2 regions of the Metabacillus indicus genome follow, and region 1 is predicted to be linked to the other one. Evidence: riboswitches for the same ligand, from Rfam matches in the RefSeq annotation. Region 1 holds a riboswitch; the other holds the start of a gene.
What was found. A riboswitch is a leader RNA that binds a small molecule or an ion and turns the genes downstream of it on or off. The one in region 1 is predicted to bind cyclic di-AMP.
Positions count from the first base shown of each region.

Region 2: it holds a riboswitch for cyclic di-AMP, as region 1 does, so the genes downstream of both, ACK1LH_RS13825 (cation:dicarboxylate symporter family transporter) here and ACK1LH_RS18030 (hypothetical protein) in region 1, are expected to answer to the same signal.

Region 1 is NZ_CP176757.1:3,509,115-3,518,316, forward strand. It holds gene ACK1LH_RS17995 (amino acid permease) at 1-321, shown strand, start outside; gene ACK1LH_RS18000 (CBS domain-containing protein) at 353-769, opposite strand; gene kdpDN (KdpD-like non-kinase potassium sensor) at 786-1,937, opposite strand; gene kdpC (potassium-transporting ATPase subunit KdpC) at 2,021-2,605, opposite strand; gene kdpB (potassium-transporting ATPase subunit KdpB) at 2,625-4,694, opposite strand; gene kdpA (potassium-transporting ATPase subunit KdpA) at 4,769-6,445, opposite strand; gene ACK1LH_RS18025 (potassium-transporting ATPase subunit F) at 6,464-6,544, opposite strand; gene ACK1LH_RS18030 (hypothetical protein) at 6,664-7,047, opposite strand; cyclic di-AMP (ydaO/yuaA leader) riboswitch at 7,146-7,296, opposite strand; gene ACK1LH_RS18035 (hypothetical protein) at 7,353-7,742, opposite strand; cyclic di-AMP (ydaO/yuaA leader) riboswitch at 8,105-8,241, opposite strand; gene ACK1LH_RS18040 (DUF2294 domain-containing protein) at 8,601-8,978, shown strand.
Region 2 is NZ_CP176757.1:2,689,481-2,712,323, reverse strand. It holds gene ACK1LH_RS13915 (YegS/Rv2252/BmrU family lipid kinase) at 1-23, opposite strand, end outside; gene ACK1LH_RS13910 (hypothetical protein) at 52-228, opposite strand; gene ACK1LH_RS13905 (methylmalonyl-CoA mutase family protein) at 429-2,288, shown strand; gene scpA (methylmalonyl-CoA mutase) at 2,289-4,442, shown strand; gene meaB (methylmalonyl Co-A mutase-associated GTPase MeaB) at 4,439-5,461, shown strand; gene ACK1LH_RS13890 (BrxA/BrxB family bacilliredoxin) at 5,538-5,975, shown strand; gene ACK1LH_RS13885 (transporter substrate-binding domain-containing protein) at 6,220-6,996, shown strand; gene ACK1LH_RS13880 (amino acid ABC transporter permease) at 7,076-7,735, shown strand; gene ACK1LH_RS13875 (amino acid ABC transporter ATP-binding protein) at 7,728-8,450, shown strand; gene ACK1LH_RS13870 (aromatic acid exporter family protein) at 8,577-9,560, shown strand; gene ACK1LH_RS13865 (L,D-transpeptidase) at 9,588-10,097, shown strand; gene prli42 (stressosome-associated protein Prli42) at 10,123-10,215, opposite strand; gene mce (methylmalonyl-CoA epimerase) at 10,398-10,814, shown strand; gene ACK1LH_RS13850 (acyl-CoA carboxylase subunit beta) at 10,817-12,364, shown strand; gene ACK1LH_RS13845 (M20/M25/M40 family metallo-hydrolase) at 12,383-13,507, shown strand; gene msrA (peptide-methionine (S)-S-oxide reductase MsrA) at 13,572-14,099, shown strand; gene ACK1LH_RS13835 (hypothetical protein) at 14,208-14,384, shown strand; gene ACK1LH_RS13830 (hypothetical protein) at 15,008-15,238, shown strand; gene ACK1LH_RS13825 (cation:dicarboxylate symporter family transporter) at 15,276-16,538, opposite strand; cyclic di-AMP (ydaO/yuaA leader) riboswitch at 16,627-16,767, opposite strand; gene ACK1LH_RS13820 (DNA polymerase IV) at 16,957-18,198, shown strand; gene gndA (NADP-dependent phosphogluconate dehydrogenase) at 18,303-19,715, shown strand; gene ACK1LH_RS13810 (YqaE/Pmp3 family membrane protein) at 19,814-19,996, shown strand; gene ACK1LH_RS13805 (VOC family protein) at 20,164-20,592, shown strand; gene ACK1LH_RS13800 (MFS transporter) at 20,735-22,102, shown strand; gene ACK1LH_RS13795 (DUF2185 domain-containing protein) at 22,552-22,843, shown strand, end outside.

The sequences.
Region 1 (9,202 bases):
ACGATTTCAGGGACCATCAGCGAAGCATATACGTTCCTGACAACGTCAGCTACACTTGCTTATCTTTTCCCGTACCTTGTCTCCTCCATCTTCTTCCTGAAGCTGATCGCTAAAGGAGAAACGTATGATCTGGTAAAGGGTTCACGTGTAAAAGACGGGATCATCGCGTTCATTGCCTGCTTGTACTCTGTCTGGGTGATCGTCACCGGAACAGCGGACCTTAAAACATTTGCTCTGGGCGTAGGCCTTTTCCTTGCAGGCTTTGTGATCTATCCTTTCCTTGTAAAGTACATGAAAAAAGAAGAATCTGCCTCTGCTTAACCAAAAGGGCTGCATCCATTATGCAGCCTTTTTAATTTGCTGCCGGAGCAAACATCTGGCTTGCACAATACTCAATGATTTCCCTCCTTCTTATGATTCCAATGAAGATTCCTTTGTCATCAGTCACTGGCACAAAATTCTGTTCCATGGCCCTTGTAATAATATGTTCCATCTCAGCCTGAATGGAAATGGGCTCGTTTTTGCGGTGAAAAGGGATTTCCGTCAGCCGGATGTTTTCTGTGTTATGAAAATTCAGGTTTGGGGTATTTTTCAGCTTCCAGAGCAGATCTCCCTCTGTCAGCGTCGTGACATATTTCCCTTCTTGATCAAGCAGAGGGACCGCTGAATAGCGGTGGTATTCCATCTTTTCAAGCGCCTGACGCATCGTCGACTGGATAGGCAAATAGACAACTTCCTTTTTTGGAATCAGGAAAAAAGCAATATTCATTTCTTAAAAGTCCTCTCTATATTTTTCCATCTGACACAATGTGAATATCAATGTTTTCTGTTTTTCTCATAATTGTATTTACGATAGACCCTTTTCGGATTTCCTCCCATCTTGTTCTTGCTGACTGCCCCAGCAGAATTTGAGTCACATGGTATTTCGTTGCTGTTTCTATGATGATGTCTGCAGGTTTACGGTTCCTCTCATGCTCAAGCAAAAAGACCGCATTGAATTGAGAGGACAGCAGCTTCCACCTTTCCATTTTTTCTCTCATCTCCTGGGTAAATGATTCTTCCGGTAATTTTGCTGCATGGAGGATAAAAAGCTGTGCACGGAGCCGGTTCGCCATCCTCCAGCCTCTTCTGATGAGTTTTTCGGCTGTAGGGCCGTATCCCACGCAGACAAGTATTTTTTCATGTACGCCTATGGGACCATATGAAAGGTTTCCGCTGATCTGCTCCATTTTTTCATCTACATCGTCCGCCACTTCTCTAAGGGCGAGCTCCCTTAAAGCAGAAAGATTGGGAACGGTAAAGAAATGGGAGAGACTTTGCTCTATCTTGTCAGAGCCGTAAATTTTACCTTCTGACATTCTTTTTCTCAGCGTTTCAGGCGTCACATCAATCAGCTGGATTTCGCTTGCTCTTTGAACAAACAAATCAGGCACGCGTTCGCGCACCGCTACTCTCGTAATTTGCTGAACAATATCATGGACACTTTCCAGATGCTGAATATTGACGGCGGACATGACATGGATGCCTGCTTCCAGTATTTCTTCTACATCCATATACCTTTTAAGATTTTTAGAGCCTGGTATATTGGTGTGGGCAAGCTCGTCAATAATAACAACCGCCGGCTTTCTTTCAATAATGGCCTCCACATGCAGTTCTCTGAAAATGCTTCCCTTATATTTCATCTCTTTAAGCGGGATGACTTCAAGGTCTTTTATCAGATCCTCTGTTTCTCTTCTTCCATGACATTCAATCAGACCGATGACGGCATCAATGCCTTCAAGCTTTAAATCATGGGCATCCTGAAGCATTTTATACGATTTTCCAACCCCTGGGGCAGCTCCCACATAAAGCTTCAGTTTGCCCCGGTTCATTTCTGCAATTTCATCAAGCAGCTCCTGCGGGGTTTTTCGCCTGAAATATGGATGGTTTTCCGTCATATTTTCACCTCCTCTATGATAAGCGCGTCAGCTGTTTACAAACATCCAGCCTCAGCTTAATCGGCAGCTGAGGCGGATCTTATTTATTGTTTCATCATGTTTTTTATGTCCAGATTCAATTTAAGAACATTCACTCTTTCTTCTCCAAACAGTCCAAGTTCCCTTCCCTGCACATGTTTTTCAATCAGTTTTTCAAGTTCAGCTTTGTTAATTCCTGTTTCTTCTGAAACCCGATCGAGCTGCACGTAGGCTGCTTTTGGACTAATATGCGGATCAAGACCTGAGCCTGAATTTGTCAGCAGGTCATTCGGTACATCGCTGATTTTCGTTTCAGGATTGTTTTTTTTCCACTCTATTATTGATTCCTTCGTGCGATTCAGCATATCCTCATTGGATGGTGCATAGTTGTTGGAGCCTGATCCTGCACCGCTGTATTCAATGCTTGAGACTCTTCCGTGGAAATAGCCTTCTTCTGTAAAAGTCTGTCCCATCAGCTCAGAACCTATCACCTTATCATTCTCATCATAAATTAAACTTCCATCTGCCTTATGAGGGGCAGCCGCCTGGGCAATTCCTGTTACCGCAACCGGATATACCAGGCCGCAGAAGGCCATTAACACAAGAGTCATTCTGATAATCGGCCCTATTATTGATTGTTTTTCTTCCATTGTATAAACCTCTTTTCTTCTATATAAATGCAGCAAGGCAAAGATCGATCATTTTAATGCCGATAAAAGGAACCAGCACTCCTCCGAAACCGTATACCAGCAGATTTTTTCTGAGCAGGGCATTTGAACTCATCGGTTTATAGCTGACACCTTTCATTGCGAGAGGAATCAGGATCGGGATAATAACTGCGTTAAAAATCAAGGCCGACAGGATCGCAGAGATTGGCGAATCAAGTCTCATGACATTCAGCATATTCATTTCCGGAATGGCGAGCATAAACATGGCTGGAATAATGGCGAAATACTTGGCAATATCGTTTGCAATACTGAAGGTTGTCAGTGCTCCGCGTGTCATCAGCAGCTGTTTTCCAATTGAGACGACTTCAATGATTTTCGTTGGATTGGAATCTAAATCCACCATATTCGCCGCTTCTTTTGCAGCGGCCGTTCCGCTGTTCATGGCAAGACCTACATCTGCCTGTGCAAGTGCAGGGGCATCATTTGTGCCGTCACCCGTCATGGCAACAAGCTTGCCCTGTGATTGTTCATATTTAATGACTTCGATTTTGTCCTCAGGCTTGCACTCTGCAATAAATTCGTCAACACCCGCTTCTTTTGCGATTGTGGCAGCTGTGAGAGGATTATCTCCCGTACACATAACGGTTTTAATCCCCATGCTGCGCAGCATGTTAAACCGCTCTTTCATTCCGGGCTTCACCGTATCTTTCAAATAAATTAATCCGAAGATCTGATCATTCATGGCTACAGCAAGCGGCGTACCGCCGGCCTTAGAAATGTCATCCGTTTTTTTATCAAGATCAGCAGGGATGACTCCTCCATGTGACAGAACCCATTTCTTCACGGCATCCACCGCGCCTTTTCTTACTGTCGTCCCATCAGGCAAATCCATGCCGCTCATACGTGTTTCGGCTTTAAACTCAATGAACGTTCCTCCATCTGCAAGATCCGTTCTGTATGAAAGCTGCTTGTTCTTTAACAGCTCAAGAACCGATCTTCCCTCTGGTGTTTCATCTTCAAGCGAACTGATGGCTGTCCATTGGGCAAGGTCCTGCATCGGGGCATTGCCCACAGGAATGAACTCACTCGCCATGCGGTTCCCGAATGTAATCGTACCTGTTTTATCCAGAATGATGGTGTTTATATCACCTGCAGCTTCAACGGCTTTACCAGACATCGCAATGACGTTAAACTGTGTTACCCGGTCCATCCCGGCGATTCCGATCGCGGAGAGCAATCCCCCGATTGTCGTGGGAATCAGGCAAACCAGCAGTGCAATCAGAACAGGTATTTCAAGCTGAAAGCCGAGATAATTCGCATAAAAAGGAAGTGTTACAACGACAATCATGAAAATGAGTGTCAAGCTTGTTAAAACCGTATTCAGAGCAATTTCATTCGGTGTCTTCTGACGCTCGGCCCCCTCAACAAGAGCAATCATTTTATCAAGGAAGGATTCGCCCGGATCACTTGTGATTCTCACTTTAATCTGATCGCTTACCACCTTTGTTCCTCCTGTTACGGAGTTGAAGTCTCCTCCCGCTTCCTTAATAACAGGAGCAGATTCTCCTGTAATGGCTGATTCATCAACAGATGCAAGACCTGAGATAACCTCACCGTCCCCTGGAATAAACTCTCCCTGTGATACAATAACCAAATCTCCTTTGCGGAGCGAAGCGGAGTCAATTTTTTCAATCTCTCCATTAGGTTTAAGGCGATTGGCCGTCATTTCCTTCTTGGAATTTTTCAGCGAGTTTGCCTGAGCCATTCCCCGTCCTTCTGCCAAAGCTTCAGCAAAGTTAGCAAATAACACGGTGAACAAAAGAATCAGTGAGACCGTTAAATTAAACGTCACGTTTACTTCTGCAGATCCAAAAGCAGAAGGTGCAAAAGTGAGCAGCAATGTCAGGAAGAAACCAATTTCTACAATAAACATGATTGGATTTTTCACCATGATTCGCGGATCAAGCTTAATAAAAGATGCCTTTATTGCGTTTCCAATCAGCCCTTTATCCACTTTCGTTCTGTATTCCGGCTTCTGATCTTCCGGCTCTGTCTGTCTTGCACCTTCCATCTGATCATACCTTTCAGCAGCCTTCACTGCGGTTGCTAATGATGTCTTACTCATTTCGGATCCTCCAATTAGGTTTATAAAGTTAAAAACTCTGCGACCGGTCCTAAAACCAGTACCGGGAAGAATGTCAATGCCCCTACAATAAATACCGCTCCGACAAAAATGGTGCCAAACAAACTAGTATCTGTACGGAATGTTCCGATGGTTTCCGGCACAAGCTTTTTAGCAGCTAATGATGCTCCAACAGCAAGCATGGCAATGATGCCAAAGTATCTGCCGATAAACATGACGATTCCAGTTGAGATGTTCCAGAACGGAGTGGCATCTCCAAGACCTTCAAAGCCTGAACCATTATTGGCTGCAGAAGATGTGTATTCATAAAGAACTTGGGAAAGCCCATGGAATCCCGGATTTGAAATACCGTCAGATCCTAGCGGCGTATAAAGCGCAAGGGCTGTTGATCCCAGAATCAGAAACGGATGAATCAGCAAGGTAACAGCGATCAGTTTCATTTCTTTTCCTTCTATTTTCTTGCCAAGGAATTCTGGCGTGCGCCCTACCATCAGGCCAGATAAGAAAACGGCGATGACAGCGTACATGATGATATTCATAAAGCCAGCTCCAATCCCGCCGAAAACCGTATTCAAAAGCATATTCGACAAGGCCAGCATCCCTGTGATGGGAGAAAGCGTATCATGCATGGTATTAACCGCTCCTGTTTCAGAAGCTGTTGTCACGATTGCATAAAGAGCAGATTGTGCCGCACCAAAGCGGACCTCTTTGCCTTCCATGCTTCCTGATGCCTGCTCAAGGCCTGCTTCAGCCAATCTTGGGTTACCCTGATATTCAGATAAAAGAGCTGTTCCAAGAAAGACCACGAAAATCATGGCCATTGCAGCAAATAGGATTCTGCCCTGCTTTGCGTTTCCGACCATTTTTCCATACGTGAAAGGAAGGGCTGTCGGAATCAGCAGCATCAAAAGAATTTGCAGCAGGTTGCTAATCCCGTTAGGATTTTCAAAAGGATGGGCTGAGTTGACACCGAAGAATCCTCCTCCGTTGTTGCCCACTTCCTTAATGGATAAAAGAGAAGCAACAGGGCCCATTGCGATCGTCTGATCCGCGCCTTCTACGGTTTTTGCCGTCACACTTGAATCCAGCGTCTGAGGAACACCAAGAAAAACAAATACCAGACCCGTTACAAAGGCTATCGGCAAAAGAACACGAGTAATGGAACGAATTAAATCTACAAAGAAATTTCCAAGAGGGTTGCCTGAAAGTCCTCTTATTAATGCAATGGCTGCAGCAAATGCTGTAGCAGGAGCGACAAACATCATAAACGTAATGCCGATCATCTGAGAAAGATAAGATAATCCGCTCTCTCCGCTGTAATGCTGAAGATTTGTATTGGTCATAAAGCTGATGGCCGTATTAAATGCAAGTGTCGGATCCATTCCGGCAATGCCGCTCGGATTCAGCGGAAGCGAACCCTGAAAACGAAACACAAGGTAAACGATAAAAATCATGAAAATATTTGAAATCAGTAGAGCAGAAGCATATTGCCTGAAACTTTGAATCGTTTGTTTGATTCCGCTTAGTTTATAAACCGCATGTTCAAAAGGGCCAAAAAAAGCATCAAGTTTCGTTGTTTCATAAGAAAACGCACGCGCAATGTAGTTGCCTGCAGGCTTTGCCAGCAGGACGACAAGCGCCAATGTCAGGATAATGGAAAGTATGGATAGTACACTCAATGTCTCTTCCTCCGCAAGTTAAAATTTTTCAGGGTTTACCAATGCATAAAGCAAATAGAGCGTGATGGCGGCGATTCCGCCGAGCAAAACAATCGTCACTTTTCTTCCCTTCCTTCAGTCACAATCTTTTCAGACCATTTTACAAGTCCTGACATAAGCAGCGTTAAAGCTGCAAATGAGAGAATCATGATACTGTCAAGCATTTAAATCCCCCGTTCTTATTGAATCAGAAATTTTACGTTATCCAATCTTGAATACATGACATGCTGAGCGCCGAGCAATTCATAAAGCTTAGCCGGATAATTCGCTCTTTTTGTAATCACCGTAATCGGCGCCCTGACACTCGCTTTGAGTATTTCCATCAGCCGGCAGGTCTCAGCTATTTTGTCTTCGAGCAAAAGCACTCGTGAAATGGGCTCGTTTATAATCAGGTACTGTGCATGTTGCTTAATAAAATAAATGGTTTTAAACCCTTTGGTTCTCAAATGACTTTCTACACTGTAATCTCCGGTAATAAATGACAGAGATGAATTCTCCGGGAGAATCTCATCCAGGCAGCCAAGCCTCGTATAGCTCGGAATGCAAATCAGCATCGTTTCCATGACGTTCCCTTCCTTTTCAAATCAATAAAAACCGCGGAAGAGGGTCTCTTCCGCGGTTTTTAGGCATCACTTAAAAAGCATGCCGCACCTGCGATTTTGATTTCCCTCACTGCGCTTTCGGGGTTAGCTGTCGGATTCGGGCTATGAGAGCTGCCCTGCCACCTTTTCAGATGGATTCACCCCAAGCGGCTGTATGCCGCAGAAGATTGGTTCCCCCGATTTCATTGTGAAATTAAGCGTCCAGGTATTCAGTTCTGATTTGACATCTCTTTTAGAGATCCACCTCCTTAAATCATTCTCGTATTTTAACCTTGCTTCATTTCGCCAAGCCAGTACGAGCACGTTCCAGGCTTGCTGAAAATCACGTATCGTGCTCCCAGTTTTTTATATAGGTCATAGTGTCTGCTGTCATCTGTCATCACGATAATCCGCATCGTGCCCAGATCTGAGAAAAAGGCTGTTAATTCAAATCCTTCATTGATCGAATCCGATATAACATAAACAGAACGATAATTTGAAAACTTCTTTTCCAATTCGATCAGGTTATCCATTCGTGTGTTTCCATCTCTAGAGTTCGACAGTTCACACGCATACTGCTCATAGTTCATGACATCTGCAAATCTTCTATTCACGCTTATACTCTCTACGACAGAACCGAATAAATCTCCCTTGCCTATAACCAGTGTGTGATTCATCGTCATCCCCCGCACATCCATGTATAACGGTATTTTTCCCCTCCTGCCGGCTCTACCCCTATTGGATGAAGCAGCCCAAGTGTAAAAAAAAGAGACCAATGCTTACCCTTCCCCAAACAGATCCATATCCAATCAAATCAGCAGAATAAGCTAGATTGATCTACATATGGCTGTTTTGGAGAAAAAGTACTCATTGGTCTACTTAACGCCCAGCAAGCCGAGGCCCTCTTTGCGTTCCGTCTTCCGTTTTTTCCTTTTTCGAATGAATTGCATGCATCAAAAAGACCTTTTACAGTCCCCAGGCCTCTTCTCTGCCTTAAAAAAGGGCAGTAAAAAAAAGACTCCTGTTAAGGCGGTCTTTTGACCTCCTTCGCTTTAGCCGACGAAGTTAGCTGACGGGTAGGATGGCGAAAGATCTCATCCTTCCTGCAAATGCAGAATTAACCCCAAAAAATTGGTTCCTCCGCTCCCGAATCTCGGGACTAGGCCGTTATGCAATTCGTGATTACGTGATTATCTTACTCCCGCGGTGAGATCGTGTAAACAGGGAAATACACCGAAAATCAGGTGAATTATACTGCTTTCGCCTTTCATTCTCTCTATTACTCTTATTTGCTCATGTTATTACAAAATTTAAGTCTTTTTTTTAACGATTGCTGCAGCATATTACCAGCATACTATTCCCTATCATTTACAGTTTGCTATTGACAGGGTCTGGGTGTGTAAGTAAGATAAACTCGTCAATATATGCAAAGCGCACTCACCAGCAAGATAAGATTTTGTCATTGTATGACGGTGGATCTGCGCAACTGCAGCAGCAATGTTAATCAAAAGCATGTTTGCCGGGGGTATATTCATATGGCTGTGTCGCCAAAAAAAAAATTAGAAATGGAACTTAGTGAAGCCTTTATTAAGCTTCAAAGAGACTTAATTGGACGCGGTCCTCAGGAGACCAGAACCTACATTGTCCATGATATGGTGATCGCGAGGTTCAAAGGTGTTCTCACAGTTGAAGAAAAACACCTGGTTGAAAACGAGAATGGCAGAAAGCTTGTGAAACAAATGAGACAAGTCCTGCGTGAAATGTACAGTAAAGAGTTTGAGGAAATCGTAGAAAGATGCACCGGGTGCAAAGTGCTGTCCAGCCACAGCGACATCAGCACCAAAATGGGGGAACGGATTGAGGTTTTTGTGGTAGATAAGGATTTAGAGCGTTCTCTCGAATCAAAAGGCTAAAAACCGCATTTCAAAAGGAGTATGCATAGCCCGCATACTCCTTTTTTCTATGTATTCAACTATTTTCCACCTCATTTCAAACACCTTCTCAGGAATAATAAATAATAATCTGGAGATATACAATAAATTAAAAAAGAGAGAATGAGAGAGAAAACGAGAGAAAAACAGAGTCTGGATAGATTAATTTCTAAATTATTCCTCTTTTTCAGAGCTTTACAAGTAAA
Region 2 (22,843 bases), 810 kb from region 1:
ATGCCCTTTTTATATTCAGCCATAAAAAAACCCCTTACGAGCAAAAGTCGTTTAAAAGTTGAAAAGGTCTCCGAATGCCTTTAAAACAGCACGGAGCAAATAATAGATGATGCGGAAAGGAAGAAGAATCAGGAATTCGGCCAGTTCAAGGAGATCGAACAGGAAATCAAGCCATTTGCTGCTTCTCTTTTTCCGCTTCTTTTTTAATCCGAAAGGTCTCTTCTTCATTAAATTATCCTCTCTTCCATTAAATGAAACATCTTTCTTCCTATACGTTTCAAAACTTGCTCTGGTTTCAATTATGAATTACATTTGCTGACTTCTGCAAGGTGTACTAAAATAAAAGAAACTAAGTTTTTATTATTTTCAAAAATGTAAACGCATTCTTTTGCGTCAAGGGGGTGTGCTTCCTTCAGGGAAGCGGGAGAATGAAGCAAAGAATCAGCAGGGAAAGATATGATTTTGAAAAAGCAACCGAACAAATGTGGGTGGAAGAAGCAGAAAGAGCGCTGAAAGGAAAAAGCATTGAGACGCTCTCTAGAAAAACATATGAGGGTATTACACTGCGTCCTGTTTATACAGAGCAAAACAGCCGGGCTGCGCATCAGATTCCAAGGCATCTGGAGAAGCAAAACGGCTGGGAAGTGAGCCAAAAACTTCAGAAATCAAAAACGCCTGAAGAACTGAAAGCGGAAATTCATGAGGCACTGAAATGCGGACAGGATACGATTCATCTTGAGGATGTCTCTTTTCTCAATACATATGAAGATATTCAAATTGCGTTTGAAAACACTGAGTTAAGTGCAACCCCGTTTCACATTTCACTTAAAGACAACATCGGATTTTTTCCGATTTTCACAGCCTTCCTGAAAAACCGGAATGGAAGCGGACGGTTTGCTTTTGATCCGCTTGGGGAGTGGATTGAGAGCGGGGGAAGCCGCATGCAGATTACAGAAAAACTGGATGCTGCAGCGGATATGATGAAGGCGCTGGAAGAAGCAAACCTGCCGGACGTCAAAACCATCCTTGTGGACGGGCAGATTTACCGAAATGCCGGAGCTTCTGCAAAAGAGGAGCTTGCCTATACATTCGCCAATGCCATTGAACTGTTCAATGCATTAAAAGAACGGGGTGTGCCTGTTGATGTGATTGCAGCCAGAACGGCATTCTCATTTTCGGCAGCTGCACCGTTCTTTATGGAAATTGCCAAGTTCAGAGCAGCTAAGAAACTGTGGGCTGCTGTGTTAAACGGGTTTGGAGCAGATCCAGAAAAGTTCCCGATCGACCTGCATGCGACCACATCATTGATCACGAAAACGAAACACGATATTCACGTCAATATGCTTAGGGCAGCAACAGAAGCGTTTTCTGCTGCGGCCGGGGGAGTCAGCAGCCTGTCTATTTCTCCATTTGATGAAGTGCAAGGCAAGCCGGGCAAAACCGGAGAACGGGTGGCGAGAAATACGCACTACGTGCTGAAAGAAGAAAGCCACCTTGCAAAGGTGCAGGACCCTGCTGCTGGTTCATGGTACATTGAAGAACTGACAAGTGAGCTTGCCGAGCAATCGTGGAAGGAAATCCAGGCGATTGAAACGCTTGTAGGCTTTACTGAGGCCGCAAAGAATGAGTATATCCAGAACCATTTGAGCAGTCTGCTTGAGAAGCGCCTGGAGGATATCAGCAAACGGAGCGTGCAGCTGATTGGAACGAACGTTTATGCCAATCTTCAGGAATCAGCTTACGAGGCGAAGGCAGAAGAAAAAGTGAAACCAGACAAAAGTACGGCTCACTCTGCACCAGACATTGCGAAATGGATCCAGGACGCTTATACCGTCACAGCAACTGAACTCAACAGCCTGATGTACCGGGATGACCTTCAGGACGGGGTGAAACCGCTGCTGCAAAAGAGGCTTTCCGAGCCGTTTGAAGAGCTCAGGGCCGCTTCGTCAAGATTTAAAGAAGAAACAGGAAGCTTTCCTTTCATCCAAGTGGTCGTGTTTGGTGAACCGATTGATTATAAAGCAAGACTTGATTTTACGGCAGGACTGCTTGCGGCAGGAGGCGTGGAAGCAAAAATTACGGCGATGGATGAGGCAGAGGCAGACAAGCCTGTCATCTTATGCGGAACAGACGAAGAATATGGATTGCTGGACCTTAAAAACCTGTCTGAAAAACATCCGCTTTTCCTTGCAGGACGTTTTAAGACCGAATGTGCTGCTTCCCTTTACCAGGGGATGAATGTGCACGAATTTTTAAAGAATCTTCATAGTCACTTGGGGGTGAAGTAAATGAGCCGGATCAGTTTTGCGAATGTTGAATGGACGGAAAAAAAGAGTCCAGAAAGACAGACAGGCTCCACAGAAGCTTTTCTGTCAAACGAAGGGATTCCCCTTAAACCGGCCTATACAGAGGAAGACAGAAAAGAGATGCCGTTTTTGGACAGCTATCCGGGCATTGCTCCTTTTCTAAGAGGCCCGTATTCTACGATGTATGTGAACCGGCCGTGGACAATCAGGCAGTATGCCGGTTTTTCAACGGCTGAAGACAGCAACGCGTTTTACCGGCGGAATCTGGCTATGGGGCAAAAAGGACTTTCAGTTGCCTTTGACCTGGCCACGCACAGAGGCTATGACTCCGACCATCCAAGAGTGGAAGGAGATGTCGGAAAAGCGGGAGTTGCCATTGACTCGATTCTGGATATGAAAATTCTCTTTCAGGACATTCCGCTTGATGAGATGTCTGTGTCGATGACAATGAACGGGGCTGTGCTTCCGATTATGGCTTTTTATATTGTGACAGCGGAAGAACAGGGTGTCTCTAAAGAGAAGCTTGCCGGTACAATTCAGAATGATATTTTAAAAGAGTATATGGTGAGAAATACGTATATTTACCCTCCTGATACATCCATTAGAATCATAGGGGATATTTTTGAGTACACCGCAAAGCATATGCCGAAGTTCAACAGCATCAGCATTTCGGGCTATCATATGCAGGAAGCGGGGGCTACTGCGGATATTGAACTTGCTTATACGCTTGCTGACGGCCTGGAATATATCCGGACGGGTTTAAAAGCGGGTCTTACAATTGATCAGTTTGCGCCGAGGCTGTCATTCTTCTGGGCAATCGGCATGAATTATTTTATGGAAGTGGCCAAGATGAGAGCGGCGAGATTGATGTGGGCGCAGATTGTGAAACAGTTTGAGCCAGAAAATCCGAAATCGCTCGCACTCCGGACACATTCACAGACATCCGGCTGGAGCCTGACTGCACAGGATCCATTTAATAATGTCATCCGGACATGCCTTGAAGCACATGCCGCTGCCATGGGCCATACCCAGTCTCTGCATACAAATGCACTTGACGAAGCGATTGCCCTGCCTACTGATTTTTCTGCGCGGATCGCAAGGAATACCCAGCTTTATCTTCAGGCGGAAACAGGAATCTGCGATGTGATTGACCCTTGGGGAGGATCCCATTATGTGGAGTCACTGACTAAGCAGCTGATGGATAAGGCATGGGAACACATTGAAGAGGTTGAAAATCTCGGGGGAATGGCAAAAGCGATTGAGACAGGTCTTCCTAAAATGAAAATAGAAGAAGCTGCCGCAAAACGCCAGGCGAAAATTGACTCCGGGTCAGAAACGATTATCGGCGTGAACAAGTATCAAGTTGAGGAAGAGGATCCAATTGAGATTCTTTCTATTGATAATACGGAAGTAAGGCGCAAGCAGATTGAGAGACTCCAAGTGTTAAAGGCATCACGTGATCAGAAGCAGGTGGATCAAGCACTTCAGGCTCTCACAGAAGCCGTGAAGACGGGAGAGGGAAACCTGCTGGAGCTTTCTGTAGAAGCGGCGCGGGCCAGAGCCACTCTCGGGGAAATTTCAGACGCAATAGAAAAAGCGTCTAAACGCCATCAGGCAGTAATCCGCTCTATAAGCGGTGTCTACAGTTCAGAATTTTCAAATGAAGAAGAAATCGAAAGCGTCAGAAGGATGACCGATGAATTTTCACAGCTGGAAGGAAGAAGGCCCCGTATTCTAATTGCGAAAATGGGGCAGGACGGACATGACCGCGGAGCGAAGGTAGTTGCCACCGCTTATGCAGATTTAGGCTTTGACGTTGACATCGGCCCTTTATTTCAGACTCCTGCAGAAACGGCGGCGCAGGCCGTTGAAAATGATGTGCACATCGTCGGAATGAGCTCGCTTGCAGCCGGGCACAAAACTCTTCTGCCGCAGCTTGTTCAGGAGCTGAAGGCTTTGGGAAGAGAAGATATCATGGTCATCGTCGGCGGCGTGATCCCGTATCAGGATTACGAATTTCTTCTCAGCAACGGAGCTTCTGCTATTTTCGGTCCCGGAACGGTGATTCCGAATGCTGCAAAAATCATGCTCGAAAAAGTATATGAACGTCTTGGCTATGAGGCAGCAGAAGAATGACCGATGCTCCTAAACGAAGAAAAAAGGCAGGAGAAGCGGGAAAGAGTGCAAACGAGTATGCAGACGGTGTGATTAGCGGTTACAAAACAGCGGTTGCACAAGCCATTACGCTTGTCGAAAGCAATGCTGAAAAGCATTTCGAAACGGCTCAGGAGATGATTGAAGCGCTGCAGCAGCGGACAACAAGCAAGTCCGTCCGGATCGGGATTACAGGCGTACCCGGTGCCGGGAAGAGCACGTTCATAGATGCGTTCGGAACGTATTTGTGCGCAAAGGGCCACAAGGTAGCTGTACTTGCTGTCGACCCCAGCAGCAAGGTGTCCAAAGGCAGCATTCTTGGAGATAAAACAAGAATGGAGCGGCTGTCCAGAAATCCGGATGCCTTTATCCGCCCTTCCCCGTCCGGCGGAACCTTGGGGGGAGTGACAAGAAAAACGAGAGAATCCATCATTGTCTGCGAAGCGGCTGGCTATGACGTCATCCTGGTCGAAACAGTGGGGGTAGGCCAGGGGGAATTTGCGATCAGAGGAATGGTCGATTTTTTCCTTCTCCTCGTTCTTACCGGTGCAGGTGACGAGCTTCAGACGATGAAAAAGGGAATCATGGAGTTGCCGGACCTGGTTGTCGTCAATAAAGCGGATGGAGATAACGTAAAGAATGCAGAGAGAGCAAGGCATGAGTATAATCAGATTCTTCACTTTCTGACATCCTACACAAGAGGATGGGAAACAAAAGCTGTCACGGCTTCTGCCATTCAGGAAAAAGGAATCGAAGAAATATGGGACACTGTCACGGCTTTTCTGGACACAACAATGAAAAGCGGCGTGTTTGAAAAAAGAAGACAGCTTCAGCAAAAAGAGTGGCTCTATGAGATGATTCAGGAACAGCTTAAGCATCACTTTTTTCAGCATCCATCGATTAAAGGAACGATGCCTGTCCTCGAACAGGAGGTCATCAGCGGAAAACGCCCGGTTTCTGGAAGCGTCAAAGAGCTGATCACGGCCTTTTTAGAAGGGTGAGTCTTGCATTTAGGTAGTTTTTTTCAAAATCTACTGGTAGAATAGATGTATAGTGTGTATAAAGGAGATGCAACCAATGAATATTGATTTTAATATGTTTATGAACGATGTCGTGGCTCAGGCACGAAAAGAGATTACGGCTGCAGGCTATACAGAGCTGAAAACACCTGAAGACGTTGAAGAAACGTTTAAAAAAGAAGGAACAACGCTTGTTATGATTAATTCCGTTTGCGGATGTGCAGGAGGAATTGCCAGACCGGCAGCTGCTCATTCTGTGCATTATGACAGACGTCCAGACCGACTTGTAACGGTTTTTGCCGGACAGGACAAAGAAGCGACTGCATACGCCCGAGACTTTTTTACGGGTTATCCGCCATCATCTCCATCTTTCGCCCTGCTAAAAGATGGAAAACTCATGACTATGGTCGAGCGCCACGAAATTGAAGGACATGACCCAATGAGTGTTGTAGCAAAGCTTCAGGAAGCATTTGACCAATATTGCGAAGAAATCTAAACTGCCGCTTATGCGGCAGTTTTTTTTTGCGTAATCATATTTTTCCATAGTTTAACATTCTTTCTTACTATAATATTCTTGCATAAAAATAAATTATTAAAAGATATATTGCATATTTATAAGTCTGTGTTAAAATACATTTATTCGGATATTTATTCGCGAAAAAAGTCTTGTAAATTATTATTCTATAGAACATAATATTATTAAATTTAGAATTTTAAGAAAATAACGAGGGGGAAGTAAAATGAAGAAGTTTGCACTATTTTTGATTTCGATTTTGGTGATTGGAGTTCTTGCTGCCTGCGGTTCTTCAGAAACATCCGGCAAAGAGGAGAAAAAAGTCCTAAAAATGGCAACATCAGCCGATTATCCGCCATTTGAGTACATTGACACAGCAAAAGGAAGCGAAATTATCGGTTTTGACATCGATCTTGCAAAAGCAATCGGCAAAGAGCTTGGCTATGAAATTGAAGTTCAGGACATGGATTTCACAGGATTGATCCCAGCGCTTCAAGCCAACAAAGCTGATCTCGTACTTGCAGGAATGACGCCTACTGAAGAACGTAAAAAGAGCGTAGATTTCTCAGATGTTTATTACACGGCAAAGCACATGATTGTGACTAAAAAGGGCAGCGGCATCAAGTCCGTTGAAGATCTTGAAGGCAAAACAGTCGGTGTTCAGCTTGCATCCATTCAAGAAGGCAAAGCAGAAGAAATCGCTGAAACAGTTAACATCAAAGTAGAAAACCGCAACAGAATCCCTGAACTGATTCAGGAAATGAAAGCTGGCCGCTTTGATGCAGCAATTATTGAAGACACAGTAGCAAAAGGCTACTTCAAAAATGACAAAGAGCTTGAAGGCACAGTCATTGAAGACGGTGAAACAGAAGAAGCTGGTTCAGCAATCGCATTCCCGAAAGACAGCAAATATGCTGAGGAATTCAACAAAGTGCTGAACGAAATGAAAGAAAACGGCGAACTTGAAAAGCTTGTCTTGAAATGGTTCGGCGGAGAAGAATAAGCAGTCAATTCAGGAAAACGTTCAACACACGAATGTTGAACGTTTTTTTGTTTAACATGAGAAAGGAGTGTCGAAATCAATGAATCTGGATTTTCCGGCGATAGCGCCCTCGATACCGTTTATCCTACAGGGGATTCCGGTAACACTTAAGATTGTCGGCCTTTCTGCACTGCTCGGTTTTACACTGGCTGTCATTCTTGCTCTCTTTAAAATCAGCAGAATCAAGCCGCTGATGTGGTTTGCGGATGCATACACATCCATTTTCCGCGGTACACCGCTTATCCTGCAATTATTGATCATTTACTACGGTGCGCCTCAGATACTGGGCTTTGAAATTGATCCATATCCGGCTGCAGTCGCAACCTTCGCTCTTAACTCAGGAGCATACATCTCTGAAGTAATCAGAGCAGGCATCATGGCCATTGATAAAGGGCAGCGTGAAGCGGCTATGGCTCTTGGCGTTCCATATTCAAAAATGATGAAAGACATTATTTTCCCTCAGGCGATCAAAAACATTCTGCCTGCTTTAATGAACGAATTTATCACCCTTACAAAAGAATCAGCCATCGTGACGATTATCGGAGTACAGGATATTATGAGAAGCTCCTACATAGTCGGAGGCCAGACGTACCGCTATTTTGAGCCGATCTTAATTGCCGGCCTCATCTATTATGTCATGGTCATTATTTTAACGGTTCTTGGCAAACTTGTTGAAAGGAGAATGGCGCGCAGTGATTAAAGTGGACAACCTTCATAAATCATTCGGAAAATTAGAAGTGCTCAAAGGCATCTCAACACACATCGCAGAAAAAGAAGTTGTGGCCATCATCGGCCCGTCCGGTTCAGGGAAATCCACCTTTTTACGGTGCATGAACAGGCTTGAGGATCCGACGAGCGGCCATATCTACATTAAAGATCAGGATATTACAAATCCGAAAACAGACATCAACAAAGTCCGCCAGAATGTCGGAATGGTGTTTCAGCACTTTCACTTGTTCCCTCATAAAACGGTTCTTGAGAATTTAACGTATGCACCTCTTACCGTTAAAGGAACTTCAAAAAAAGAAGCAGAGGAACAGGGGCATGAACTTCTTAAGAAAGTCGGACTCGCAGAAAAAGCGCATGAGTATCCAAACCGTCTGTCGGGAGGACAGAAACAGCGTGTTGCCATTGCAAGAGCACTCGCGATGAACCCGGAAGTGATGCTGTTCGATGAACCGACATCCGCACTTGACCCTGAAATGGTCAAGGAAGTTCTTGAGGTCATGAAGAATCTTGCTTTCTCAGGTATGACGATGGCCATCGTCACGCACGAAATGGGCTTTGCAAGAGAAGTGGCTGACAGAGTGCTATTCCTTGATGAAGGAAGACTTGTAGAAGACGCTGCTCCGAAAGACTTCTTCTCAAACCCGAAAACACAGCGTGCTCAACTATTCCTTGAAAAAATGCTATAATGGCTACTTAGAAAAAGGTGATCATCATGATCATCTTTTTTCGTTTTTATCTTTAAGCCTGCAATTGGGCAACGTATGAAAAAGGATATGAAACCTCATATCACATGAAACGCAAGGGGAAGACGCATGTTTAAAATTGGTTACCGCACACTCAAAACAGCACTTGGTGCAGCCATTGCCATCAGTCTTGCCGAGCTTTTCGGACTGCAGAATTTTGCATCTGCCGGCATACTGACGATTCTATGCATCCAGGTGACGAAGAAAAAATCGCTTCAGACCTCATGGGCACGCTTTTTTGCCTGCCTAATCGCCATCTTATTTTCCTTTGTCTTTTTCGAAGGAATCGGCTATCATCCATTTGTCATCGGCCTTTTGCTCTTATTTTTCATTCCCGTTACCGTTCTTTTAAAAGCCAAAGAAGGGATTGTGACAAGCTCGGTCATCATCCTTCATCTCTACACTGCCGCCAATATTACGTTTGATCTGATCATAAATGAGATTGCGCTGATTGCTACCGGTATAGGGGTAGCGCTTATCATGAACCTTTACATGCCGAGTGTAGATAAAAAGCTGAAAGAATATCAGCTGGAAGTGGAAGACCGCCTCTCGAAAATCTTCATTGAAATTGAGGAATATCTGCTTTCGCATGACAGTTCGTGGGACGGAAGGGAAATCACAGAAACAGCCGCCATCATCAACGAAGCAAAAACGCTCGCGTTCAGAGATGTAGAGAACCATTTTATGAGACATGAAAATCTCTACTATCATTATTTTAAGATGAGGGAAAAACAGTTCGAAATCATTGAGAGGGTCCTCCCGATCATTGCCTCGATTAAAGTAACCGTCGATCAGGCGGAGATTGTGGCGGACTTTATCCGTGAAGTGAGGGAAGCGATCCATCCCGGCAACACCGCTCACAAATTTCTTGTAAAGCTTGCAGAGATGAGAGAGATGTTCGAAGAAATGCCGCTTCCCGAAACCCGTGAAGAATTCGAGGCACGGGCTGCGCTTTTGCATTTTGTCCGTGAGATGGAACAATATCTTGTGATAAAAAGTCAATTTAAAGGTATGTCACGCAAGAATGAAATGAAGCCTGCAGGAGCATCCTAATTCAAAAAAGGGTGATAGACTTTGAAAATGGTGTTCCTGCTCATAATGTTCCTGTCTCCGCTTTGGCCGCTCGGAGAAAATCCGTCTGTCGGCGATCCGTACCTCATCATCAATAAGCAGACGAACGAACTTGCTTATATTGATAACGGACAAATTATTAAAACCTTTGATGTGGCAACAGGAAAAAACGAGAATCTGACGCCTGAGGGAGAATTTACGATCACAGTCAAGGCGGCAGAGCCCTATTACCGGAAAAAAGACATCCCCGGCGGAGATCCGAAAAATCCGCTCGGCACAAGGTGGATCGGCTTTGACGCCGAAAACACAGATGGACGAATATACGGCATTCACGGCACAAACAACGAGGATTCCATCGGATCCTTCGTCACCCAGGGCTGCGTGCGCATGTACAACGAAGAAGTCGAAATCCTCTTTGAGCACATTCCGGTTGGAACCAAAGTGTTTATCACTAAAAACGGCAAGTCCTTTGAAGAAATTGCAGCTGAAAAAGGAGCAATTAAAAAAGGTGATTCCTGAAGGGAATCACCTTTTTTGGCGTCTATTAGAACCACATGCTCATCCCCGCCAACAGCGTTGTTGCCAGCATGACGAAGAGCATGAGATAGATAATGGCTTTTTGAAATCGTTTAGACATTTCGTTCACTCCATTTCAGAGGGTTTGTCCTTCTATTCTAACGCGGATAGGAGGTACGGACAAGGGAGGAGATATGAACAAAGATGGACATTTTTGCCCGAAAAAGAAGGAATTTCGTCGATTGGCAAAGAAGTATGTCATGTTCACGATGTTAAGCGTTTTCATCATGAGGAGGGGAAGAAATGGTCAAAAAGGTCGATCACATTGGGGTAGCCGTCCATTCAATTGAAGAGGTGCTTCCTTTTTATCAGGAAACACTCGGGTTAAAACTTGAAGGAATGGAAACGGTAGAAGAACAGGGAGTCAAAGTGGCTTTTCTGAAAGCAGGCGAAACGAAAATTGAGCTGCTTGAGCCGGTTTCAAAAGAAAGTGCTGTAGCCAGGTTCATTGAAAAGCGCGGAGAAGGCATACATCATTTGGCTTTGGCAGTAGATGATATAAAAATGAGGATTCACGAATTGAAAGAACACGGAATCAAAATGATAGATGAGACTCCAAGAAACGGTGCAGGCGGTGCCTCCATTGCTTTCCTGCATCCAAAGGCTGCAAATGGAGTGCTGGTTGAACTATGTGAAAAGAAAGGAGGAACTATCTCATGAACATTGATATCTTTGAGAAGATTAACGAGCTGTATGACCGGAGACGGGAAGTTGAGATGGGCGGCGGGGATGAGCGTATTGATAAACAGCACGAAAAGGGCAAGCTGACTGCACGGGAGAGAATAGACCTTCTGGTGGATGAAGGCACGTTTGTTGAAATGAATCCTTTCATTGAGCACCGCTGCAATGATTTCGGGCTGAGCGGGAAAAAAGGGCCGGGAGACGGAGTTGTGACCGGCTACGGAAAAGTGAACGGACGTCCGATTTATTTGTTCTCTCAGGACTTCACGGTTTTTGGCGGTGCCCTGGGCGAAATGCACGCCAAGAAGATTGCTGCAGTCATGGATCTTGCCGCAAAAAGCGGGACGCCGTTCGTCGGCTTGAATGACTCCGGAGGTGCGAGGATTCAGGAAGGTGTGGTATCATTAGATGGCTACGGGCAGATTTTTTACCGGAATACCATCTATTCAGGTGTCATTCCGCAGATATCTGTCATCCTCGGCCCATGTGCAGGAGGAGCCGTATATTCTCCGGCCATCACCGATTTTGTGTTCATGGTTGAAAAAACAAGCCAGATGTTCATAACAGGACCTAAGGTCATTGAGACCGTGACCGGAGAAAAAATCAGCTCAGAGGATCTGGGCGGGGCCAAAGTACATAATACGATCAGCGGGAATGCCCATTTTTCCGGACAGACGGAGGAAGAAGTGCTTTCCCAGGTGCGAAAACTACTTACATATTTGCCGCAGAACAACCAGGAAAAAACGCCGGTTCTGCCGCATGAAGAAGAGTCTGACTACAGGCCGAACCTGACGGACTGCATTCCGTTTGACGCCCTTAGGCCTTATGACGTCAGAGTGGTCATAGAGGAAGTCGCAGATGCAGGATCTTTTTACGAGGTTCAAAAAGACTTTGCCAAAAACATTGTTGTCGGGTTTGCGCGCATCAAAGGAGAAGTTGTGGGCCTTGTCTGCAATCAGCCGAAATATATGGCCGGCGGGCTTGATATCGATTCATCTGACAAAGCATCCAGATTCATTCGCTTCTGCGATTCATTCCAGATTCCGCTGATTACTTTTGAAGATGTGACCGGCTTTTTCCCGGGAATTAAACAGGAGCACGGGGGAATTATCCGCCACGGGGCAAAAATCTTATATGCCTACTCAGAGGCAACGGTGCCAAAGCTTACGGTCATTCTCCGCAAAGCATACGGCGGAGCGTATGTGGCGCTGAACAGCAAGTCGATCGGAGCGGATCTGGTTTTTGCATGGCCGAATGCCGAGATTGCTGTTATGGGTCCTCAGGGTGCTGCAAATATTATTTTTGCCAGAGAAATTGAAAACAGCGAGAACCCGGAAGAAACGCGGGCAGCCAAAATTGAGGAGTACCGCGAAAAATTCGCCAATCCTTACGTGGCAGCAAGCCAGGGGATGGTCGATGACGTAATTGACCCCCGCGATACAAGAATAAAGCTTATTCAGGCGCTTGAGATGCTGCGTACAAAGCAGGAACAGCGTCCTGCCAAAAAACATGGAAACATTCCGCTTTAAGCCTAGGAGGAAACAAAAATGATTAATCAAGAACGTTTAGTGAATGAATTTTTAGAGCTTGTTCAAATTGATTCCGAAACAAAATTCGAAACAGAAATCGCCAAAGTCCTGACTGAAAAGTTTGAAGCACTTGGCGTCCGCGTTGAAGAAGATGATACAACAAGTATTACTGGACACGGAGCAGGCAACCTGATCTGCACGCTGGATGCTGTAAAGGACGGCATTGATCCGATTTATTTTACATCCCATATGGACACAGTCGTTCCGGGAAAAGGAATTAAACCTTCTATTAAAGACGGATACATTGTAACAGACGGCACAACGATTCTTGGGGCAGATGACAAAACGGGATTATCAGCCATGCTTGAGGCAGTTCGTGTGCTGAAAGAAAACAACATCGCTCACGGGAAAATTGAATTTATCATCACAGTTGGAGAAGAGTCCGGCCTTGTAGGCGCAAAAGCGTTGGACGGTTCTAAAGTGACGGCTAAATTCGGTTATGCTCTCGACAGTGATGGAAAAGTAGGAACCATTATTGTGGCTGCTCCGACACAGGCAAAAGTGAGAGCTTCTATTTTCGGCAAAACGGCCCACGCAGGCGTTGCACCGGAAAAGGGCATTTCTGCGATTACGATTGCTTCAAAAGCCATTGCGAAAATGCCGCTTGGAAGAATCGACCATGAAACAACAGCAAACATCGGCCGATTTGAAGGAGGCACACAAACAAACATTGTGTGCGACCAAGTGAATATCCTGGCTGAAGCGAGATCACTCGTTCCTGAAAAAATGGAAGCCCAAACTGCTAAAATGAAAGAAGCGTTCGAAAGTGCGGCGGCTGAAATGGGAGGCCGTGCAGAAGTTGAAATCGAAGTGATGTATCCTGGCTTTAAGTTTGGCGAAGGAGATCACGTTGTAGAAGTGGCAAAGCGCGCGGCAGCAAACATCGGCCGTACAAGCGAGCTTCAGACAAGCGGCGGCGGAAGTGACGCCAACGTGATTGCCGGCTTTGATATTCCGACTGTCAACCTTGCTGTCGGATACGAAGACATCCACACGACAAATGAAAAGATGCCAATCGAAGAACTTGTCAAAACAGCTGAACTTGTGGTATCAATAATCAAAGAAGTAGCTAAAAGCGAATAAGTGAAAAGATGGCAGGCACATGGATTGTGTCTGCTGTTTTACATCATAGAAAGAGGTGCATATCATGGGAAGAAGAGAAAAGGCAACATTTGCAGGCGGCTGTTTTTGGTGCATGGTGAAGCCGTTCGACGAACAGCCGGGCATTATTGAAGTCGTTTCGGGCTATACGGGAGGAAACCTTGATAATCCGTCATATGAACAAATCAAAACAGGTGATACAGGACACAGGGAAGCGGTCGAAATTACCTTTGATCCGGATGTTTTTTCCTATGACACCCTGCTTGAGCTCTATTGGCCGCAGATTGATCCGACAGATGACGGCGGCCAGTTCTTTGACCGCGGCAGCCAGTACCGCACAGCCATTTTCTATCACACAGAAGAGCAAAAGCTGAAGGCTGAGAAAACAAAGCAGGAAATTGAAGCAAGCGGACGCTTTCAAAAACCTGTTGTGACTGAAATCCTTCCTGCCGCTCCATTTTATCCGGCAGAAGAATACCATCAGAAATTCTACGCGAAAAACCCTGAAAAGTACAAGCAGGAGCGCGAAGAGTCCGGAAGAGAAGAATTTATCCGGAACAACTGGAAGAAATAAAGCAAGCAAGCCCTCTGTTCATTTGGACGGAGGGCTTTTTCGATGTTCGGCTCTGTGTTTGTATTAAACCTGCAATGGGTATTTTCCATAATAAGGAGAGTGATTACAATGAATACATTTAATGAAAGTGCCATTGCATCATATGTGAAAACAAGAGCCGAAGAAAACTGCAAACTCCTCCAGGAGAACATGGAAGAGCTGGAAAGAGGAAAAATCCTCGGCAGAATGGAAGCTTACAATGAATTTCTGGAGCGGTTTGGATTTGATAAAGTAGAGTGCAAGTAATCAGGGTCAAGCGGAGCACATCATTCTTGTAAGGGATGATGTGTTTTTGAATTCGTGGAAGGAAGCTTGAGGCTAGCAGCATTAGAGAGTCATTTAAAGAGTGAATCGTACCCTCGGAAACTGAGAAACGATGTGAGAGGGTAAGCAAAGTGGTGAATCGTACCCTCGGAAACTGAGAAACGATGTGGGAGGGTAAGCAAATGTACGAATCGTACCCTCGGATACCGAAAAACGAACTGCGAGGGTAAGCAAAGTGGTGAATCGTACCCTCGGAAACTGAGAAACGATGTGGGAGGGTAAGCAAAGTGGTGAATCGTACCCTCGGAAACTGAGAAACGATGGGTGGAGGGTAAGCAAAGTGGTGAATCGTACCCTCGGAAACTGAGAAACGATGTGGGAGGGTAAGCAAAGTGGTGAATCGTACCCTCGGAAACCGAGAAACGATGTGGGAGGGTAAGCAAAGCAGTGAATCGTACCCCCGCAAACTGAGAAACGATGTGAGAGGGTAAGCAAAGTGGTGAATCGTACCCTCTGATACCGAAAATCGATGGGTGGAGGGTAAGCAAATACACAATCCATGTTCTCACGAGAGAGAACTTCAATAAAATCATGAGGAGCATAAGATGAAACATTTTTTTCAGGGGTTTTTGATTACAGAGATTGGATCATTTATTCTAATCTGTCTGGGGCTGGCACTCTTTGCAGAACTTTATCCTAACGAGGACCCGTCCGTAGGTGCCGGAGTCGGATTTGCAATAGCATTCGGATTTGTGTTTTCTGCACCGGTTGCTGCCATGATCGGGATTGTTGGAGGAGTGCTTACATATGTATTCAAGAAGTACAATAAGAATTAACAAAACCCCCGGGACATTTTCCGGGGGCTCAACTTATTTATGCACTTGCTTTCATGACTTCATTCGCTTTAATCCGGTTATACTGGCCTTCGGATTTCGACATCACGATGGCAGCAAGGGTATTGCCGACAAGGTTGACAACTGTGCGGGCCATATCCATGATGCGGTCCACCCCTGCAATGAAGGCAAGTCCTTCTGCCGGAATGCCGATTGTTCCGAGAGTGGCAAGCAGAACGACGAAGGATGTTCCAGGAACGGCAGCCATTCCTTTAGACGTAACCATCAAGACTAAAATCAGAGTCAATTGCTGAACGATTGTCAGTTCGATGCCGTAAACCTGTGCAAGGAACAAGGCAGCGATGGCCTGATAGAGGACTGATCCGTCAAGGTTAAAAGTGTATCCAATAGGAACGACGAAGGACACAATTCCTTTAGGGCATCCCATCTTTTCAAGCTTTTCCATGATTCGGGGCAGGACAGTTTCAGAACTTGATGTACTGAACGCAAGCAGCAGCTCGTCCTTAATGTAGCGAAGCAGGGAAAAGATATTGACGCCTGCCCATTTGGCAACTGCCCCTAGTACTACAATCAGGAAGAAAATCAGGGCAGCATATACTAATAGAACCAATTTTCCAAGTGAAAGCAGTGAGTCAATTCCGAATTTCGAAACGGTTACTCCAATCAGGGCGAACACGCCGAGAGGAGCCACTTTCATCACAAGGTTGACGACGTGGAACATCGCGTGTGAAACACCGTCAAAGAACTGAAGGACCGGCTTTCCCCGTTCTCCGATGGCTGCTACGCCAAGTCCGAAGAGGACGGAGAAAAAGATGATGGCAAGCATATCGCCTTCTACGACAGATTTAAAGAAGTTCGTCGGCACGATATGAAGGAACGTTTCGGCAACCGATTTTTCACTTTGTTCTTCAGATGTATCGACATACTGCTGGATATCTGTTTTTTGGGCAGATTCAAGGTCAACTCCTTGCCCCGGCTGAAAGACGTTTGCAAGCAATACGCCGAGGACAATCGCAACAGTTGTAATGATTTCAAAATAAAGAATGGTTTTTCCGCCGAGTCTTCCAACGTTTTTTCCATTCCCAGCACCTGCAACTCCAACGATCAGGCTAGAGATAACAATCGGAATGACAATCATTTTGATCAAACGCAAAAACAAATCTCCAAGCGGCTGCAAAACTGCGGCAACTCGGGGGTCATTAAACCAGACAACACCTACTAAAATACCTAAAGTCAAACCAATAAAAATTTGGGAAGCCAGTCCCAAACGAATTTTTTTCATAGAAGAACCTCCTCTGAGATGTAAGAATTCTGAAAATACAAAAAAAGACCAATCTAAAGTAAGAAAGGTCTTTAATACACAATTAAAGTCTTTCTCCCAATAAAGCAGACGAGGTTAACTGTCGGATTCGGGATTGAGAGTTCCCTTCCATTTACGGATTCACCCCAAGGTAAGAGCCTTACCAAATGCATGATTCCCCCGCTCTGAATAGATTAAGCTTGTTATGAAATTTAACGGACCGTAAAAACACACAAGATATAATTTACTTGTGATAAGGGGAATCTGTCAATTGTTTTATAAAAAGTAAGAAAGGATCAAATTTTTGCGCTTTTCTAATTCCGCCCCCATCATTAGCGGTTCATCTGCTGACTGTGATAAAATTGAGGCACTATAACAGTTTGGAAAGAAGTTGAACGGCATGAAACAGCAGAGCGGTCCAAGGGTCATTCTCCATGTGGATATGAACAGTTTTTACGCATCTGTTGAGATGGCGTTTGAGCCTGAACTGAGGGGAAAGCCGCTCGCCATAGCCGGAAATGTGGAAGAGCGGAAGGGTATTGTTGTGACGTGCAGCTATGAGGCAAGGGCCAGAGGCGTGAAAACAACCATGCCGTTGTGGCAGGCGAAGCGCCATTGCCCTGAACTGATTGTCAGGAAACCGAATTTTGACCGGTACCGGAAGGCATCCAGAGCGATGTTTGACCTTTTAAGAGAATTTACGGATCTGGTTGAGCCTGTCTCTATAGATGAAGGGTATTTGGATTTGACGGAATATTTGAAGGAAGGCAATCCGCTTCAAGTGGCAAAAACGATTCAGCAGCGATTGCTCGAAGAACTGCTTTTGCCTTCAAGTATCGGCATTGCACCGAATAAATTCCTGGCCAAGATGGCTTCCAATATGAAAAAGCCCCTCGGCATCACCGTCCTCAGAAAGAGGGAGCTTCACGAGACACTGTGGCCGCTTCCAGCAGGCGAGATGCACGGAGTGGGGGAAAAAACGGCAGAAAAACTTCTCACCATCGGCGTCAAAACAATCAAAGATTTGGCTGAAGCCGATCCGATTTCATTGAAACAGCTCCTGGGCATAAACGGTGAACGGCTGAAAAAACGGGCAAACGGCATAGACAGCAGAGAAGTTAACCCGGACAGCATCAATGATTTTAAGAGCATAGGGAATTCAACCACTCTCTCCAAAGATTCAAGCGATGTGCGCGTCCTGTATGATACCCTGAACCGCCTTTCCCAGTCAGTCAGCATGCGGATGAAGCGGAAAGAGGTGCTCGGAACAAAAATCTTTATTACGATCCGCTACTCAGACCGGAGCACATTTACCCGCAGTCGGACAGTCAATAACCCGCTTGGTGAAAAAGAAGAGCTGTACACTCACGCCAAAGAGATTTTTGACAGGCACTGGACAGGAGAGCCGGTACGGTTGCTCGGGGTGACGTGCCAGGACCTTGTCCCAAAAGGAGATGCCTATAAACAGCTGGATCTGTTTTCTTTTCAGGAGGATGCAAAAAAAGAGCCGCTTTATAAGACGATTGAAGACATCCAGAAAAAATTTGGCGAAAGTGTCATAAAACGCGGGATGAAAGCGGTCCGCCTGGAAGATGATAAAACAAGCGGGACAAGTTTCAATAAAGATTTTTTAAGGGAATGAGACAAGGCGCTTTTCTTGATAAAAGCAAGGGCACTGTGTTATTTTACAGAAGGAATGCATATTCATGCGAACAACGATATTTGGGACAGAAAGGGAGTATAAACATGTCTAAACAGCAAATTGGCGTTATCGGTTTGGCCGTCATGGGCAAAAACCTCGCTCTTAATATAGAAAGCCGCGGCTATTCGGTGGCCGTTTATAACCGCTCTTCAGATAAAACAGAAGAAATGCTGAAAGAACACAGCGGCAAGAACCTTACAGGTACATACAGCATTGAAGAGTTTGTTCAGTCTCTTGAAACACCGCGCAAAATTCTTCTTATGGTAAAAGCCGGTTTTGCAACAGATGCAACGATTGAGCAGCTTCTTCCTCATCTTGATAAAGGCGATATTCTGATCGACGGAGGAAATACACTTTACACAGATACACAGCGCAGAAACAAAGAGCTTGCTGAAAGCGGCATTCACTTTATCGGCACCGGCGTTTCAGGCGGAGAAGAAGGAGCCCTTAAAGGACCTTCCATCATGCCTGGAGGACAAAAGGAAGCATTTGAACTTGTAAAGCCGATTTTCGAAGCGATTTCTGCAAAAGTGGACGGAGATCCATGTACAACTTACATCGGTCCGGACGGTGCCGGCCACTATGTGAAAATGGTGCACAACGGCATTGAGTACGGCGATATGCAGCTGATTTCAGAAGCTTATTTCATCCTTAAAAATGTTCTTGGTTTATCTGCACAGGAACTCCACGAAGTATTTGCCGAGTGGAATAAAGGCGAGCTTGACAGCTATCTGATTGAAATCACGGCTGACATTTTCACAAAAACAGATGATGAAACAGGCAAGCCGCTTGTCGATATGATTCTGGATACAGCAGGACAAAAAGGAACTGGAAAATGGACAAGCAAAAGTGCCCTTGATTTAGGTGTTCCGCTTCCGATTATTACGGAATCCGTATTTGCCCGCTTCATCTCTGCCATGAAAGATGAGCGTGTAAAAGCGAGCGGCATTCTCTCAGGTCCTTCTGTGACACCATATGAAGGAGACAAAAAAGAACTGATTGAAGTTGTCCGCAAAGCGCTTTACATGAGCAAGATCTGTTCTTATGCCCAAGGTTTTGCCCAAATGAGAGCAGCTTCTGAGGAATACAACTGGGATCTTCAGTATGGCGACATCGCGATGATTTTCAGAGGAGGATGCATCATCCGTGCAGCATTCCTTCAAAAAATCAAAGATGCGTATGACCGTGACGGCGAGCTTGCAAATCTTCTGCTTGATCCTTACTTCAAGGAGATTGCAGAAAGCTACCAGGGAGCTCTTCGCAAAGTGCTGACAGTTGCTATTGAGCAGGGTGTTCCGGTACCAAGCTTCTCAGCTGCCCTTTCTTATTATGACAGCTACCGCACGGCTACATTGCCAGCAAACCTGATTCAAGCGCAGCGCGACTATTTCGGAGCGCACACTTATCAGCGTACAGATAAAGAAGGCATTTTCCATACAGAATGGATGTCTAAGTAAAAACAGAACACGGGGCCTTGTGCTCCGTGTTTTTTGCTGTTTCTAAACCGCTGAATCGGGGTAAAATGTTACGGATAAGAAAAGAACGGGGTGATGTGATGCTTTATTTATTGGCGATTTTACTGCCGCCTGTTGCCGTACTGTTTGTCGGCAGACCGTTTCAGGCGCTGCTTAACCTGATTTTGACGCTCATTTTTTATCTTCCGGGAGCCATACACGCCGTGCTTGTGGTGAAGGATGCAAAAGATGAGAAGCGTATGAAGAAGTACGGAGTGAGGTAACTTAAAAAAGATGCTGACTCTGAAGGAAATTAGCCCGCCTCTAGAGAAATAGAGGGACGGGCTTTATTTATTGCATCTTTTAAAAAGGGTGTAGCAAAAGGCAGCTGTACATGGTATGATAATACAGAACAAATGTTCTTATTAAATTTATGACGATGAGGTGTAACATGATCACATCAGTAAATCCTTACATTGTGACAAATGGAAATGGTCAAGAGGCAGTGAAGTTTTATGTGGATGCATTAAATGCTGAACTTGTTTCGATTCAAACATTCGGGGAAATGCCGGAGGATCCGAATCATCCTATTCCCGCTGATGCAAAGGACCGTGTGATGAATGCACAGTTCAAAGCGGGCGATACCCTCATGATGCTGTCAGATACGTTTCCCGGAATGCCTTATACTCTCGGTTCGCAGCTTTCCATTGCGATTCATATTGATTCAGCAGACGCAGCGAAAGATGTATTTGAAAAACTTTCAGCAGGCGGAAATGTCACAATGCCTCTTCAGGAAACATTCTGGAGTCCTGCATACGGTCAGGTTAAAGACAAATATGGTGTTGAATGGCAAGTATCTGCTGTTAAAGAAAACGAATAATATGACTAAAAGAGAGCCCTTCTTGGTTAAGAAGGGTTTTCATCTTTTTACAGAACCGATTGAAGCAAATCGGTTGACTATACAGGCTGTAAGAGTATATATTTCTTTAGGTATACGAAATAAAAGCTGAGGGCGGGATAGAATGTCAACGATAATAGAAGAAAGACCGCCAGCAGTTCCTGGCTTAAAGTACGAAAACAGAATTGTATGGCTGTGGAGTTTAACCGTATGGCTCGTTGTGATGAACACGACGATGTTTAATGTCGCTTTGCCGAGCGTGCTTCGCGATTTGAGCCTTTCATCCGGCACTGCATCCTGGATTGTGTCAGGATACTCAATCGCTTTTGCCATCTCGACTCTCACTTACAGCCGTTTATCAGATTTTATTCCGATCTCAAGGCTGCTTGCAGTCGGGCTTGCCATGCTTGGTGCAGCATCCATTATCGGTTTTATTTCTCATAACTTTTATCTGCTTTTATTCGCGAGAGTTCTTCAGGCAGCGGGAGCAGGGGCTGTGCCTGGTCTTGCCATGGTTTTGGCGGGTAAATATATTCCCATTTCCAGAAGAGGAAAGGCAATGTCGCTGATTTCGTCTGCCGCATCGCTCGGTTTTGGACTTGGACCCGTTATTGGAGGAGCCATTACAACCTATCTCGGATGGAATTACTTATTTGTCATCACCGCATTTGTTGTCCTGCTTCTTCCCCTGTTTAAAAAACTGCTTCCTAAAGAGGAAGTCCATAAGGTACACTTCGATTCAACCGGAGGATTGCTGACAGGACTCGGAGTTACGGGGCTGCTGCTCTTTTTATCCACCATGTCAGTGCCTCTTCTCATTGGCTCGCTGGCCATCCTGTATCTCTTATGGAGGCATATACACAAAGTCAGCCTGCCGTTTGTGCAGCCTTCGCTGTTTAAAAACAGACAGTATGTGAAGCTTGCTTTATCAGCATTTTCAGGATTTATTCTTCATTTTTCAGCGCTCTTTATGATGCCGATCATCCTGACAGAGCTGTTTGAAAAAGATCCGGCTGCCATTGGTCTGATTATCTTTCCTGGTGCTATCCTTTCAGCGGTTGCCGCACAGTTCATTGGGCGGCTGATCGACAAATTCGGAAATATACCGTTAATTTCCTTTGGCCATGTGATGCTCATGATTTCACTGCTGATTCTGGCTTTGTTTTCAGGAGAAAATCCATATGCGATTTTGGTTGCCTACATGTTTATGAGCACAGGTTTTTCAAGCCTGACCTCAAGCATTGCAAACGAAGCATCCCGCATCCTGCCGGAGGATGAAATCGGTTCAGGCATGGGCCTAATGCAGCTGATTCAATTTTTCGGCGGAGCATTTGGTGTCGCACTGTCAGGTCTCTTGATTGAATGGCAGCATGGTGTTTCTGGCGCAGCTGTTTACACTAACATCTTCTGGGGAATGACGTTGCTTATTGGAGCTTCCGGCATGATTTTCTTATCGTATGTTCGAAGAAATGCAAGATTGCTTCAAAGCTGAATAGGTAAAGAGACTGGGACGGAAATAAATTAGGGTGAATTTGAGTTTAAACTACTCAAATTCACCCTTTTTTCATTCATGCTCTTTCTTTCGTGCGGTATAATCAGCGGCTGGTTGTCAAATGGCATAAGAAACAAGTGTCTTCTACAGGATAACCTCTGCACAAATGTTTTATCGTTCCGCCGTTTTATCAACATAAATAAGTTCTCTTACCCCTATACCATGTAATTTCCGAGAGATTTTTTACCTAATTAACATGGATCTGCTTTATGGCAGAGAGACGTCAATTTTTTGCAATACACAAGACTCTTTGTAATCTGCTAAAATTGAGAAGAACTTGCTATAGATAAATATGCTTTACAAAAAATTGTACCTTCAGCTCAACGTCTATGAATTACAAATAAGGTTATAGTAAAGAATTCATTTTTTTGGTCAAGGGGAGAAATAGAATGAACTGGTACTTAGATAATGTCTATGACTTAAACAAAGAATCACCTTATACATTTTATGTCCCAAGTTCAGAAGTGCTGGACAAACTAGTTGTTGATGACTATGTAAAGTTAATCTTTGTAACTGAAAAGGCTGAGGATGATGGATATAGAGGAGAGAGAATGTGGGTTCAAATCACCAGCATAAACGGAAAAAAATTTAAAGGCAAACTGGATAATGAACCTCATCGTTTGCCTTTGGAAATAGGTGATGTGGTATCATTCGGCGTTGAAAATATCTGCGATACAGAAT